DNA from 3 places in the Glaciecola sp. 2405UD65-10 genome. Region 3 is predicted to be linked to each of the others. Evidence: predicted binding sites of a transcription regulator. Region 3 holds the regulator's gene; each other region holds the start of a gene.

Region 1 (5,271 bases), 1.3 Mb from region 3:
CTAATCAGCTTTTTACCACAGGCATGCAAGGGAGCCTGCAAGAAGGTCTAAACGCTATAAAGGCAAAGGTTCTTCTTCTACCATCTAGTACTGATCAACTGCTTATGCCCTACCATGCTGTAAAAATAGCAGAAGGCTTGGAAAGTCAAAATAAAGAGGTGACACTAGAATACTTGAATGGTGATCCACGTCGAGCCAATATGGGGCATTTAGAGGGGGTAGCCGGTATCGTTAGTCACGCTAGCACCATTCGTGCATTTTTAAATGAATAAAGGGATATTATTAATGAGTTATTGTATAAAAATAAATAGGGTATTTAGTGCGCTTTGCTTAAGTGCTTTATTCGTGCCCAATGTTCACGCACAGCCACTGAATATTAATTTATCACAAAGCAGTGTGTCAGGCTTGTCATCAGGCGGCTATATGGCAACGCAATTTCATTTATCACATAGCGAAACTTTAGTGGGTGCCGGCATTGTGTCGGCAGGCCCTTATTATTGCGCTCAAAATTCAATAATGACGGCCTTAAACGCTTGCATTAATAAAATGGCCGATACGCCTAGTGATCCTTTTAGTTACTTCAATCAAGCTCAAAAAGAACGGTTAATTGCACCTCTAAGTAGCTTTGCAGATGATAAAGTGTGGCTTTTGCATGGTAAATTAGATACGCGAATTGTGCGCCCAGTTACCGATGCACTTTATACTCAGTACGCTAAATGGATACCTCAGGAAAACCTTAAGTACCTTACTGACAAAAACTTTGCCCATGTTTTCCCTACCCTACAAAATGGAGGAGATTGTAAAATATCAAGCCCTCCTTTTATTGGAGACTGTAATTTTGATGCCGCAGGGGAAATCCTTAATTTTATTTACCCCAATTTACAGCCTGCTATTAGCAGCAAAGATACCTACGAGCAAGGTAAACTCGTTGAATTTAAACAAGCTGAATTAAGTGACATCAGCGGTGCTGGCATGAATGAAACAGGCTTTGCATTTATTCCAAACACATGCGCGTTAGGCGAAAATTGCACTATTCACATAAGCTTTCACGGCTGTAATCAATCAATAGACAACGTAGGCGATAGTTTTGCAAAGTTAGCGGGTTTTAATGAATGGGCGGTGAGTAACAATATAATAGTTATATATCCGCAAATAAAAAAATCGAGTGTAGCTCCTATGAACCCGCAATCTTGCTGGGATTGGTGGGGTTATACCAATGAAAATTATGCCACTAAGCAAGGTAAGCAAATAAAAGCGGTGTTTAGCATGATGCAAAACGCTGCTGAGCAATTTGCAAAAAATTAAACTTCGATTAGCCACCAATGAAAGAGACAAAAATATGAATGTGCATGAACATCACTTAGGCTCTAAAACTGTTCTTATCACAGGGGGAGCAAGCGGTATAGGCTACGGTATAGGCGAGTATTTGGGTAAGCAAGGCCATTGCATTGTAGTGGCTGACATAAACATAGAAGCCGCAAAACAAGCGGCCAACAATTTCACCAGCATGGGAATAAATAGCCACGCTATATTGCTCAATGTGACTGACACAGCCGCGATTAATACCCTGCCAGCAAGCTTAGGGGATTTACATATTGATGTATTAATTAACAACGCCGGTATTCAGCACGTGAGTAAAATAGAAGATTTTCCTGCAGATAAATTTCGCTTACTCATTGATGTTATGTTGACAGGCCCTGCTTTATTAACAAAAGCATTACTGCCCCGTATGAGAGCAAACAATTACGGGCGCATTATTAACGTGGGCTCTATTCATTCAGTGATTGCCTCACCTTATAAATCAGCCTATGTAGCTGCAAAACACGGTTTGGTAGGATTTGCTAAAACCATTGCTTTAGAAACAGGCGATGCCAACATCACAATAAATAACTTATGCCCCGCTTATGTTAAAACCCCCTTGGTTGAAAAACAAATAGGCGCACAGGCTCAAGAAAATGATATGACTGAAGAGGAAGTTGTAGAAAAAATATTCTTACAGCCCATGCCGAAAAAGGCCTTTATTGAAGTAGAAGAGTTAGCGGCAAGCGCGGCATTCTTAATGGCCGACACTGCGAAAAACATCACAGCGCAAAATATTGTATTAGATGGGGGGTGGACAGCGCGCTAGAAAAATTGGGGGTTTATTGAAATTAAGCTTGCATGTACCTTATGCTTCCGTTTACCTTTGTAGGTCACTGAAAACTATCATAGTATGTCGATGCGTTATAAAACCGTTGGATTAATTGGAAAACCTAGCCACAGTGCTACTCATGCAAGCTTAAATGTATTAATTGACGAGTTGACTTTACGCGGTTGCACTATTTTAATTGAAGAGCGCTTACACTCTTCGTTAGACCGCCATGATATGACGGTTTGCTCTATGCAGGAAATAGGTGTTCAAGCTGAACTTGCCGTGGTAGTTGGCGGTGATGGATACATGTTGGGCGCCGCTCGTGTGCTTGCTGGTTTTAATGTTGATGTGGTAGGTGTTAACCGAGGCAACTTAGGGTTTCTAACAGATATAAACCCAGAGGATATTACTCGCCAACTTGATCATATTTTTAAAGAAAATATCCAACGCGAAGAACGCTTTTTGCTAGAAGCGCAGGTACATAGCAATAATAAGCTACAAAGCACCCACGTTGCGGTAAATGAAGTTGTTCTGCATCATAGCAAAGTTGCACACATGATGGAGTTTGAGTTATATGTGGGTAATTCCTTTGTGTTTAGCCAACGCTCTGATGGCTTAATAATAGCGACCCCTACAGGATCTACTGCTTATTCGTTGTCAGGTGGAGGCCCGATTCTGGTGCCACACTTAGACGCCGTAACCCTTGTTCCTATGTTTCCGCATGCACTAAGTAGCCGCCCTATTGTAGTAGACGCAAACTCAAACATTCGCATAAAAATATCAGACCGAAACGCCGACAATGTGCAAATAAGTTGTGATAGCCATGTGGTAATAAGTTTAGCACCGGGTGATGAAGTGCTAATCAAAAAAAGCCCCAATAAGCTCTCATTGGTCCACCCTCCTGAATATTCCTACTTTAATGTGTTGCGTACTAAATTAAACTGGGGTAGTAAATTATTTTAAAACGCATCTTTACACAACACTAAACACTGTATATATTACCAGTATAAATTATAAGCGTAGTCTTAAGCTGCCTCTTTAAATACGCAGCCGCAATAATACGAAGCTTATACATGTATTCATTCTATTTTGAAAGGTGCTGACATGCTGGTTCATATCGCCATAAAAAATTTAGCTATTGTGAAAAAAGTTGATTTAGCTCTTGGCCTTGGTCTTACAGCCGTAACTGGTGAAACCGGCGCGGGGAAATCAATTGCTCTTGACGCCTTAGGCTTGTGTTTAGGTGATAGGGCTGAGTCAAACATGGTGCGAGAAAATGTAGACAAAGCCGAAGTTGTGGCGCATTTCGATATCTCTAAAGTTAGCAGCGCACAAACATTTTTAAGCGAAAATGAATTACAACAAGATGATAATCCTCATGAGTGTTTTATTCGCAGGGTTATAAGCCCTGAAGGACGCTCAAAAGCATTTGTTAACGGTATACCGGTTAACTTGAGCCAACTTAAAACTCTGGGTAAAACCTTAGCGTTAATTCATGGCCAGCATGCTCATTATCAATTTTTAAAGCCAGAAAACCAGCGCACATTACTAGATCAATATGCTCAGCACCAAGGTTTGCTAGAAAAAACAGCGCAAAGCTATTCTACCTATAAGCACTCAATGCGCAGCTTACAAGAATTAAAAGATAAACAGCAACAACGTCTTGATCGTTCTCAACTTCTTGCGTATCAAGTTCAAGAATTAGACGAATTTAGCTTAGGTGAAAATGAATTTGTAGAACTTGAGCAAAACTTCAAAAAGCTCAACAACACACAAGAGCTAATTAGCAATACTGAATCTGCTTTGCACACCTTGCAATATTCTGAAAATGAAAGTGCGATTAGCTTGTTAAAACAGTCAATAAAGTCTATTTCAAACGTAGCGCAATATGATGAAGCTGTAAATGGCATCATGGAATCGTTACAAAGTGCGTTAATACAAGCTGAAGACGCGTGCAGCGAACTGAGTCACTATCAATCAAGTGTTGAGGCAGATCCTGAACAATTGCAAGAAATGGAAGCGCGTTATGGCAAATGCTTAGAACTTGCCAGAAAGCATCAGGTACAACCTGAAAACTTGTATGAAGCACATATATCCTTATCGGATGAGTATACCTCGCTAACGCAAGATGAAGATAGTTTACTCGAATTACAAACAAAAGTAAGTGAGCAGCTCGAGTTATATAAAAAGGCGGCGGAAAGCTTATACAAATCACGAAAAAAAGCGGCTAAAACGCTCTCTACAGACATACAACACTCTATACGAGAAATGAACTTACCTCACGCTATAGTTGATGTTAGAGTTAACCACGATGACAACGCCGCGCCTATGCTATTAGGAAATGACGTAGTGAGTATTTATTTGTCAGTAAATCCTGGGCAAGCCTGCGAAGTGATGGAAAAAGTGGTTTCAGGTGGTGAATTGTCACGTATAGGATTAGCACTACAGGTTATCGGATCTAAAGATAACCCTATTCCGACTATGGTGTTTGATGAAGTTGATACAGGTATAAGTGGCCCTACCGCTGCGCTTATTGGTAAATTGCTTAGAAAGTTAGGCACGAATGCACAAGTATTGTGTGTAACGCACTTACCCCAAGTGGCGGCACAGGCACATAATCAGTTGTTTGTAAGTAAAGTAACTGATGGTAAATCAACTGAAACGACTTTGTTAAAATTAACCAAAGAAGAACGAATCAATGAAATAGCCCGATTATTAGCAGGCGATGCATTAACGGATACCGCTATTGCTAACGCTCGCGACTTACTTAAACTATAATACAGAACCATTTTTAACTTGAATGGTCTTACGAAGGTAGGTTAGGATGCGTGCGAAAAAATAATAAAGGTAAAACATGAAATCAATACACTTAGCAGTCATTTTCTCTGTATGTATATTTACTACAGCATGTAGTGATTGGATTTATAGAATAGATGTTCCTCAAGGCAACTTTTTGGAGCAAAAAGACGTGGATAAATTACGCGTACAAATGAGCAAAGAGCAAGTTCGATTTGTATTAGGTAACGCGGTGGTAGAAGACAGCTTTGATACTAATACATGGTACTACGTTTACGACATGAAGCGCGGCATGAAAAAGCGCGGTGAAGACGTTAGAAAAGAATTAGTTTTACGCTTCAAAG
Region 2 (5,271 bases), on a different contig from region 3:
ATTGGCGCAAAAAATAGCAGACATTTTAGGTGATAAGTTCAGATACGAACTTGGCGGCACCAAACATCCGTTTGATTTTTTGGTGCATAAAGGGTTGATTAAGCAAAAATATGTCGATGAAATCAGCGAAGAAGATAACATCAGGCATAGCATTCAGCGCTTAAGTTCTGAACATCGTATTAGTGAAGACGAAATTGGCAACGCCATTTCAATGCATTATCAGGTACCGTTTATTCCCTACCTTCCTGATACCTTTCATTTATATCAAACTGACGCCAAACTAAACCTTTCATACTTAAAGCGCAATTTTGTGGCCGTTGTAGCAGATGCCAGAGAAAATCCAACGGTACTTATGGCCGAGCCGAATAACGCATCGCTACTTATGGAAATAGAAAGCGCTTTGGGTATAGATAGTTACGATATAGCGGTGAGTTTGCCTAATTGTATATTGCAATATTTAGGCGAGAACACGTCAGGCTCGGGCCCTGGTGAACTTGATGAAATACTAGATGAAATTGGGACTAGCAGCGATGAAATAGACGATCAAAGTGACGATTTAGCTGAAGACGCGCCCGCGGTAGTTCGCCTAGTTTCAAGAGTTTTACACGATGCTAAACGCTTAAATGCTTCTGATATACACATTGATCCAGAGAAAGGTGCACCTACTCGAGTACGTATGAGGGTTGATGGCGTAGTTCGCGATATTAACCAAGTTCCTGCATCCCATCATAATGCTGTAATTGCGCGCATCAAAATTATGGCCAGCTTGAATATTGCTGAAAAACGCGTGCCTCAAGATGGGAAATTAGCGTTTAAGATGTCAGGGCAATCAGTTGAAGTACGTGTTGCCACTATACCTACAGTAGCGGGTGAAGGCGTGGTGATGCGAATATTAGCTACCGGTGGTGCAATGCCCATTGAAAAGATGAACTTATCACCGCGCAATATTGAAAGCCTTGAGAAGATGATAAAGAAACCGCATGGCATCTTACTTGTAGTGGGACCAACCGGCTCTGGAAAAACCACAACACTGCACGCCGTATTAGGTTACTTAAATACCCCTGATAAAAAAATATGGACTGCAGAAGACCCTGTTGAAATCACACAACCGGGGCTACAGCAAGTGCAAGTGAGCCCTAAAATTGGATTTACCTTTGCCAATGCACTAAGAGCTTTTTTGCGCGCTGACCCAGATATTATTCTTATTGGTGAAATGCGTGATAAAGAAACTGCGCATGCAGGGATAGAAGCATCTTTAACCGGCCACATGGTGTTATCAACACTTCACACAAACTCAGCGCCCGAAACCATTACGCGTTTACTCGATTTAGGACTTGACCCTGTCAACTTCTCAGATGCATGTGTAGGTATATTGGCGCAACGCTTGATTAGAACCTTGTGTAAAAATTGCAAGGAAGCGGCACCAGCAAGTAACGACGAAATTGCATTTTTAAAACGACAGTATGGGGAAGAACATTTTAGTGAATTAGCCCTGCAAGATGATTTTAAGATTTGTAAAGCGAAAGGTTGCGAGGAATGCGGAGATACCGGCTACAAAGGCCGAACCGGTGTGCATGAGCTATTAACTATGACACCAGCCTTACGTTCAATGATTTATAAAGAGGTTTCCGTTAATCAAATGAAAGCACAAGCCATTGACGATGGTATGCGTACTCTAATACAAGATGCGGTGTTAAAAGTCATAAAGGGTGATACCGACATTGCACAAATTCAAATACTAGGTGGAATTAGTTAGGACAAGTCAGCTTACCCAATCACTTGTGATTAATCTTACGTAACTTCTATTTGTTATTTAATTAAGCGCAATTTTGTAGCTTGTTAAGCTTTGAAGGTGCAAAGCCATATTCACTTCTGAAACACTGCGTGAAATATGAGGGCGAACTAAAGCCGCAATCGTAAGCCACTTGCGTAACCTGCTCTCCTTGTCTTATTTTATTTTTAGCTTTTACTAAGCGAAAGCGTTTCACAAGCTCGGAAAAACCTGATTTGTAATACGATGACAGTCTTCGGCTTAGCGTTTTTTCGCTCATGAAGAGCAAATCTGCAGCGGTTTTACGCGTAAAGCTTTCATCGCAAAAATGCTCTTCAAGAAGTGCATTAAATTTGTCGGTAAACAGTTTTTCTTCAGCGCTGCTAACCGTTTCGATGCCCGATAAATTTGCATGGTAAATAGCTAACTCGTTTTCTATTCGTTGCTGTATCTTACGCTTTTCATCAAGCACTTGTTTAACGAGTACTTTTAATACACTCGGCATAAAAGGTTTTTCGATAGTGGCAGAGAACCCTGCACTAAGCGTGCTAAGCTGGCTTATGTTGGGATCATTTTGACCAAGTAAAACGACCGGGATATCTTGAAAGCTTTGGCTGTTTTGTAAATATGCCATCAAGGAAAAGCCATTGCTAAAATCGCATTCTGCGTCTATTAAAATACAACTAACGTTATTACTTTCAAGTATTTGAACGCCCGCTTCTATACTTTTACTGTGTGTTACGTGGTATTGTTTGGCGAGTTGTTCAATAAGTGATGAAGCATAGCCTTGATTACTTTCAATTAGTAAAACTCGTTCAGTTTGCGTGGTAAAGCTTTGCGCAGTTGTTTCGTTTATTTCGTTAGCTAAACCATTGATGTTTTGCGTTTTTGCCTCACTCACGCTATATGCATTTGAAGCCATCGGCATTTGCATAACCACCCTTGTAGCATAATGTTTAGCGCTTTGAACATGCAAGTGCCCACCTATTGACCGCAAATGCCCTTGAATGCTGAATAAGTTTAACGAATGTAATTGAGCATCACTTCGCCTTATCCACTGTACTTTACTAGGCAAACCAGAAAGTAACTTATTACTTATATCGCCAGGAAGGCCTTTACCGTTGTCTGAAACACAAATAAAGAGCTGCTCATTTTCTAACTCAGCCTTCAGCTCAATCGCAATATCGCTGCGATTGTTTTTTATTCCGTTTGATATAAGCTCCTGGATTGCACAGCGTAACCATCTAACATCCGTGTGAAAGCCTGTTGGTAATCTGTTATCAAAATTAAACGAAATATTGTGCTGTGAACATAAACATCTAAACGCTTCAAGTTGCTCTTGTATAAGCCCACCCAAATCTTCCCATTGAACCTCATTGGGCGTTTCAAACTGGTCCTGCCTCGTTTTGGACGGCTCAAGTACTTGTTGCTGCATAAGTGCGCTGGCCACTAGCCTTAACTCTTGTATATTGTCACGCAGTGGGGTTTGTAAAAGTGATGCATAAAGGCCTTTGTCACTTAATACGTAATTGGAGTTAATAATACTTTTGATGATTGAACGAATTCTGCTAGCTAACACAAAATTTTGTTTGAGAATGTGCTCCGCAAGCGTTTCATTAGGCTCGTTTTGCCTTAGCTCGCTTAATAAAGGCTGAGTGCTTTTAAGGTATAAATGATAAGAGAAGGCGCCTATTATAAATGAACAAGCGATTAAAATACTGACGGCTAAAAATAAATGGAAGCTGCCCACTTCCTGCAATTGGATATACTGCATACAACTAACTATCCCTGTCTAACTGGTTTAACATGATTTTACAAACGGCTTGACTAAACAAGCACTAAATCGTGGTTCAACAATAGGCGATTAATAAAGCGGTTTCTATCTCTTTTTTGACCAAGTATTGTAATTTAAGGACTTTTAATTTTACAAAAAGTTAAGCGTCTAATTTATCGTCAATTATGCCAACTTGCTGGCTATAATTTGGCTTAGTGGCGCTTTTATTCTGCCCATTTTGATGCGCTCATTTAAAACTGTTTATTTATACAGTTAAAATGGGTATATTAGGTGAATCATTATGCAAACATTTGGAGTGCAATATGGCTGTTATAACTCAATATGTAGTACAACATAAGGGAGTCGATAAATTGGTTACCACAAATAAGAAAGAAGCCGACCAATACGACAAAATGCTTGAAGTCGCTGACAACCTAAGTGTTTATATTCAGGCAAAGGGCATTGAATTAGACGAAGCTATAGCTGAAGAACTGTCAATATTATTGGCAAAAAACAAGGATACCTTAAGTAAAATTCTAAAAGGTTCTGATGCGCAAGAAATACTTGAGAAAGAAAACGCAGACGTTATTGAGTTAAAAAAAGCTTAATAAAATGTTAAATATAGTGGTACGATGAGTTTGTGTTTTACTTGCTCATGAAGTTTATCCTCTATGAAATTACATACTTTCGCAGGCTACATTCAAAATATTCACCTTGTAGAATATCCTCACGGATGTATGTTGCTAGACGGCTGCTCGAAAGTAGATTATGACGAAATTGCTTGGTTCTTCAAACACACACTTAAACGCCCTTTGAGCGATTTGAAAGTTGTGATGGTTACCCATATGCATCCTGATCACGCCGGCTGCGCAGAATATTTGCGTAAAAAAACCGGCGCAAAAATACTAACCGGAGAACACAACTCCCACTGGTATAAAGGGTTTAAAGGTAGGTTTGCTCATTTAGCTGATATGTCATTAGCACTTTGGGTCGCCGGGCGATTAGGCAAAAAACGAAAAAACATATGGTACCCCGCTAAACTAAATGCCTGTCAAACCCTTGCTGATAATAGCTCAATACCGGGCTTTGAAGATTGGAAGGTAATAAATACGCCAGGGCATACTGATAGAGATATTAGCTTAGTTAACCATAAAGAAAAGATGCTTTATGTGGCTGATCTTATCGTTAAGGTTAAGAAAACCTTAGTCGCCCCCTTCCCAGTATATCTACCTAAGGAATATAAATGTTCCTTAACTAAAATACTGCGCTTTGAAGGTTATTCAATGCTAATGGCGCATGTTCCTATGATGACTGTAAAGTCTAGCGAAATAGAATCACTCATAGCAACTGCACCTAACATGCCGGCAACAAACATGGTAGCCGTGTGCAATCGAATTAAGCGTTTTATAAAACGGATGAAATTCGCTTAAGCGGTTCCGCCTACCGTCATTTCATCTATCTTAAGCGTAGGTTGCCCTACGCCTACAGGCACTGACTGCCCATCTTTACCACACACACCTACGCCAGCATCTAAACACGAGTCATTGCCAATCATCGAGATTTTTTGCATAGACTCGGGTCCATTGCCAATTAAGGTAGCACCTTTAATTGGGTGGCTTATTTTACCATTTTCAATCATATATGCTTCTGACGTTGAGAAAACGAATTTACCTGAGGTAATGTCTACTTGGCCACCGCCAAAATTCGGGGCATAAATCCCTTTTTC
Region 3 (5,271 bases):
ATTAAGTGAAAGTGGCTCACCAAAGTTTACATATCCATGGCCGTAGTTTTTGAGTTTTCGTATAGCTGAGAATACCTGTGTTGGTGATTCTTTTTTCTTTGATTTGCCTTTGAGCTCTTTCATGTAGCTTTTCACTTCCATTACATGCTCATACCCTATGTAAACGGGAACAATAGACACAGGGCGCTTAACCCCTTTAGTGAAGGCTTGAATGGTCATCGCTAGCATACCCGTTTTAGGCGGAAGCAGGCGGCCAGTGCGGCTGCGCCCACCTTCGGGGAAGTATTTAACCGAATAGCCTTTATTAAATAGTAGCTCTAAATATTCACGGAATACGCTTGAGTACAATTTGTTTCCGGCAAAGCTTCGGCGCAAAAAGAACGCTCCGCAGCGCCTAAAAATTGGCCCTGCAGGCCAGAAATTCAAATTAATACCAGCAGCAATATGGGGGGTTACTAAACCTTCATGATAAATTACATAAGTTAATAGTAAGTAATCCATATGGCTTCGGTGGCAAGGCACATAAATAATTTCATGGCCGTTTGCGGCAAGCTCTCGCACGCGGTCGGCATGCCCTACATCTATGCCATCGTAAATTTTGTTCCATACCCGGCTAAGTACGCGGTCACCAATTCTAATTAAGCCTTCACGGTAATCAGCGGCAATCTCTTTGGCATACCTTTGGGCTTTTGCGCGTGCCTTTGTGGGGTGAACCTTTTTGTGTTTTGCCTCGTCTTCTATGGCTTGTTTAACCGAGCTTGCACCTAAAATAGAATTATACAAGCTAGCCCTTTCTAACAACGTTGGGCCGCTTAAAGTTTGTTGCTTGCGCTGAAAATGGGTACGTGCCACACGTATTAACTTATGGGCTATTTGTTGATCGCTTCCTTTTAACGCCGCCATTTCTTTAGTGGAAACAGGCTTTGAGTAGGTTACAAAATTATCACGCCCAAAGAACAAAACAATCATGGCTTTACGTAGCCAGTTAGGCGAGGCTTTAATTGCAATTAACTGCGCAAACCCTGAACGCTCTTTTCCTGCTGAACGCCCCCATGATATGAAAACAGGAACAAGCTGGACGTCAACGTCTTGGTGCTCACGCTGAAAATGAAACATTTGCGTGAAGTTATCTTCAATTGTGGTTGGTTTTATTTGCCGAGTAATAATACTTTGCGGACGATTTAAATAATAGCTACGTTCGTATTGCTCACCTTCAAGCTTTAGCATGGTTTTAGGCGAAGGCAAGTTTAGGAATGTTGTTGATTTTTCTAGGGCAATAGAATCGGTGAACGATTTTGTTTGCAGCAAATATACAATAGGCTTTGATGGGTCAATGCCCAGCTCTTTTGTTAAATCGTTGGGAATACTTTTAACCGAAACTAGCCATCCAATAGGCTTAGCAAGCAATGATCGTAAAAAGTTTACAATCGCTTTCATAAAATCTCCAGTAGTATAAAAATGATAATGTTGGAAAATGGAATATTTATTGAGATTACAATGTTATCACGAACTAAGGCTGCAGATGCACTGTAAAGTTGTATCAAAACATAACATTCCCCGCTAGTAAGACCACTTCAAGCTATAAAAATGTTCATATCTAGCTGATAAACGTAAAATAAAGTTGCTAATAGCTTATTAAAAGTTATACTGGGTTTAACTGTATAGATGAACAGGCTGTGTATGCGTCCACTAACCCCTAGGCAACAAGAAGTACTTGATCTCATAAAAACTACTATGATTGATACGGGTATGCCCCCTACGCGAGCAGAAATTGCGCGCCAACTTGGTTTTAAATCTGCAAATGCTGCAGAAGAGCATTTAAAAGCCTTGGCTAAAAAAGGCGTTATTGAAATTTTGCCGGGCACAAGCCGCGGTATAAAACTTAACGTTGATTTAGAAGATGAGGTAGAAGATGGCTTGCCCTTAATAGGCCAAGTAGCCGCGGGTGAACCCATATTAGCTCAAGAGCACATTGAAAATAGATTTAAGTGTGACCCTACCATGTTCCACCCCCAGGCTGATTACTTGTTGCGCGTACGCGGAATGAGTATGAAAGACATTGGCATAATGGATGGTGATTTGCTGGCGGTTCATAAAACGGATCAAGTGAATAACGGTCAAGTAGTGGTAGCGCGAGTTGATGAAGATGTTACGGTTAAGCGTTTCGAGCGTAAAGGCAGTGAAATTTTATTGCATGCTGAGAATGAAGAATTCGAGCCAATTCGAGTTGATCTAGCCTCGCAATTCTTTACCGTTGAAGGTTTAGCTGTAGGCGTTATTCGCGATCACGGCGATTTATAATCTAAAAAACTGTTTGGTTAACAATTAGTTTGTGAAAAATCATCCCATAGGGCGCTTATTTCTAAGCGCCCTTTTTTAATTCCCCTACGCAATTCGCTTATTAATAAAGCAAATACTGAATAAAAATTATAAAAAACACTAGACTAGCGGCGAAAATTGTTTGATTATTGATCGTGTTTTTACAAAATATAAACATTTGCGTTACTTTAATTTAATCTTTTGTCTGCAATATGGATGTGTGGCTTTGCTATATGCATCTGTTTTTTGTACACATAGTGGGAGTATTAGTGTGAAGCTCAGACCTTTCCTTTCTTTTCTACTACCTAGCATTTTCTCGACGAGTGCTTTTGCAGAAAATGTTGCTAGCAGTGGCCGTTCAGATTTGAACTTGCGTCCGGGTGTAACTGACATCTCTCATCAAGTGTATGATTTACACATGCTAATGTTTTTCATTTGCGTGGTAATTGCCGTATTAGTTTTTGGTGTAATGTTTTATTCCATGATCGCCCATAGAAAATCTAAAGGGGCAAAGCCAGCGAATTTTCATGAAAACGTGAAAGTGGAAATTGCATGGACAGTGGTGCCTTTTCTAATTTTAGTTGGTATGGCAGTGCCTGCGGCTAAAACCTTGCTTGATATGGAAGACGTAAGTAAGCCAGATGTAACCATTTTGGTAACCGGTTCCCAGTGGAAATGGCATTACAAATACAGGGATAATGACCTTGAATTTTATTCAGTAATGGCCACCCAGCAAAAGCAAATACAAAACAAATTCGAAAAAACCGAAAATTACCTGCTAGAAGTAGACCGCCCCTTAGTGATTCCTACTGGAAAAAAAGTCAGATTCTTAATTACCTCAGATGACGTTATTCATTCGTGGTGGGTGCCTGACTTTGCCGTTAAAAAAGATGCTAACCCCGGTTTTATTAACGAAGCGTGGACGAATGTAAACGAGCCCGGTATATATCGCGGACAGTGCGCTGAACTTTGCGGCAAAGATCATGGTTTTATGCCCGTGGTAGTTATTGCAAAAGAGCCTGCTGAATATGAAGCGTGGATAGCAGAGCAAGAAGCCATTGCGCAAAAAGCGCGCGAAGAAGAGCAGCGCTTATTGGCTATGAACATGAGCATGGATGAGCTAATGACAAACGGTAAACGCATTTATGACGGCGTATGTGCGGCTTGTCATATGCCTAACGGTGAAGGTTTACCGGGTGTTTTCCCGGCATTGAAAGGTTCGCAAATGGCTACCGAAGATATTCCAGGGCACATTGATATAGTCGTAAACGGTAAGAGCGGTACTTCAATGGCGTCGTTTTCAAAACAGTTAACTATGTCTGAAATTGCGGCTGTAGTTACTTACGAGCGAAACGCTTGGGGTAATAATACCGGTGATATGGTGCAGGCTAAAGATGTAAACGCAATTATGAATGGGGATAAGTAAATTATGACAACCACTACCAATACCACGGATCCTATTTCTGAAGGCGACCATCATGAGCATGAGCACCATATTCCAAAAGGGATAACACGCTGGTTGTTCACTACCAACCACAAAGACATTGGTACTTTGTATTTGTGGTTCGCCTTTATCATGTTTTTAGTGGGCGGTGCTATGGCTATGGTAATTCGCGCCGAACTTTTTCAACCTGGACTACAAATTGTAGAGCCTAACTTCTTTAACCAAATGACGACCGTGCACGGCTTAATTATGGTTTTTGGTGCCGTAATGCCCGCCTTTACAGGCTTAGCTAACTGGTTGGTGCCTATGATGATAGGCGCGCCAGATATGGCCTTGCCGCGCATGAATAACTGGAGCTTTTGGATACTGCCATTTGCTTTCTTGATTTTATTAGCGTCATTATTTATGGAAGGCGGCGGCCCTGCCTTCGGTTGGACATTCTATGCCCCGCTTTCAACCACTTATAGTGGTGATAGCACTGCCTTGTTTGTGTTTTCAGTTCACATAATGGGTATAAGCTCAATTATGGGGGCTATTAACGTGATTGTGACCATTTTCAACATGCGTGCCCCCGGCATGACATTTATGAAAATGCCTTTGTTTGTATGGACATGGTTGATCACTGCATTTTTACTTATAGCTGTAATGCCAGTGCTTGCTGCGGCAGTTACCATGGTGCTTACTGATAAATTCTTTGGCACAAGCTTCTTTGACGCTGCCGGCGGCGGTGACCCAGTCATGTTCCAGCATATATTCTGGTTCTTTGGCCATCCTGAAGTTTACATCATGATATTGCCTGCCTTTGGAATTATATCGGCAATTGTGCCTACGTTCTCGCGCAAGAAGCTTTTTGGATATGCCTCAATGGTTTATGCCACCGCTTCAATTGCAGGTTTGTCATTTGTTGTGTGGGCGCATCATATGTTCACCACGGGAATGCCCGTGGCCGCAGAAATGTTCTTTATGTTTGCCACTATGATTATATCTGTTCCCACTGGGGTGAAAGTGTTCAACTGGGTGGCCACAATGTGGCGCGGTTCGCTAAGTTTTGAGGTACCCATGCTGTTTGCTATCGCATTTATTGTGCTATTTACCATTGGTGGGTTGTCAGGCTTAATGCTAGCCATTACGCCAGTAGATTTTCAATATCATGATACCTATTTTGTGGTAGCACATTTTCATTATGTACTCGTAACCGGCGCGGTATTCTCAATTATGGCGGCGGTGTATTACTGGTTACCTAAATGGACCGGTAAGATGTTTGATATCACCCTAGCTAAATGGCATTTTTGGTGCTCATTAGTGTCGGTAAATGTATTGTTCTTCCCTATGCATTTTGTAGGCTTAGCGGGTATGCCGCGAAGAATTCCCGATTACGCCCTGCAATTTGCTGACTTCAATAAGTGGATATCAGTGGGTGGCTTTGCCTTTGGACTGTCACAGCTTATATTCTTAGCGTTATTGATAAAAGCCTGCCGTAAGCAAGGTGAACCGGTAACAAGCCTAGT

The links. Region 3 encodes LexA, which represses DNA repair genes until DNA is damaged. Its sites were predicted from a motif close to TACTGTATNNNNATACAGTA; they were not measured.
Region 1: recN (DNA repair protein RecN) is a predicted target of LexA. The motif match lies at 3,119-3,138, and genes of this name have one in related genera.
Region 2: ACOI22_RS13340 (YebG family protein) is a predicted target of LexA. The motif match lies at 3,801-3,820, and genes of this name have one in related genera.

Annotation. Positions count from the first base shown of each region.
Region 1 is NZ_JBMEUF010000001.1:1,021,464-1,026,734, forward strand. Features, by position in the region: gene ACOI22_RS04660 (E22 family MetX-like putative esterase) at 1-272, shown strand, start outside; gene ACOI22_RS04665 (polyhydroxybutyrate depolymerase) at 286-1,305, shown strand; gene ACOI22_RS04670 (3-hydroxybutyrate dehydrogenase) at 1,340-2,128, shown strand; gene nadK (NAD(+) kinase) at 2,219-3,094, shown strand; gene recN (DNA repair protein RecN) at 3,236-4,909, shown strand; gene ACOI22_RS04685 (outer membrane protein assembly factor BamE) at 4,986-5,271, shown strand, end outside.
Region 2 is NZ_JBMEUF010000002.1:283,704-288,974, forward strand. Features, by position in the region: gene ACOI22_RS13330 (ATPase, T2SS/T4P/T4SS family) at 1-1,756, shown strand, start outside; gene ACOI22_RS13335 (helix-turn-helix domain-containing protein) at 1,818-3,545, opposite strand; gene ACOI22_RS13340 (YebG family protein) at 3,869-4,153, shown strand; gene ACOI22_RS13345 (MBL fold metallo-hydrolase) at 4,217-4,975, shown strand; gene tldD (metalloprotease TldD) at 4,972-5,271, opposite strand, start outside.
Region 3 is NZ_JBMEUF010000001.1:2,318,997-2,324,267, reverse strand. Features, by position in the region: gene plsB (glycerol-3-phosphate 1-O-acyltransferase PlsB) at 1-1,437, opposite strand, end outside; gene lexA (transcriptional repressor LexA) at 1,681-2,301, shown strand; gene coxB (cytochrome c oxidase subunit II) at 2,630-3,745, shown strand; gene ctaD (cytochrome c oxidase subunit I) at 3,749-5,271, shown strand, end outside.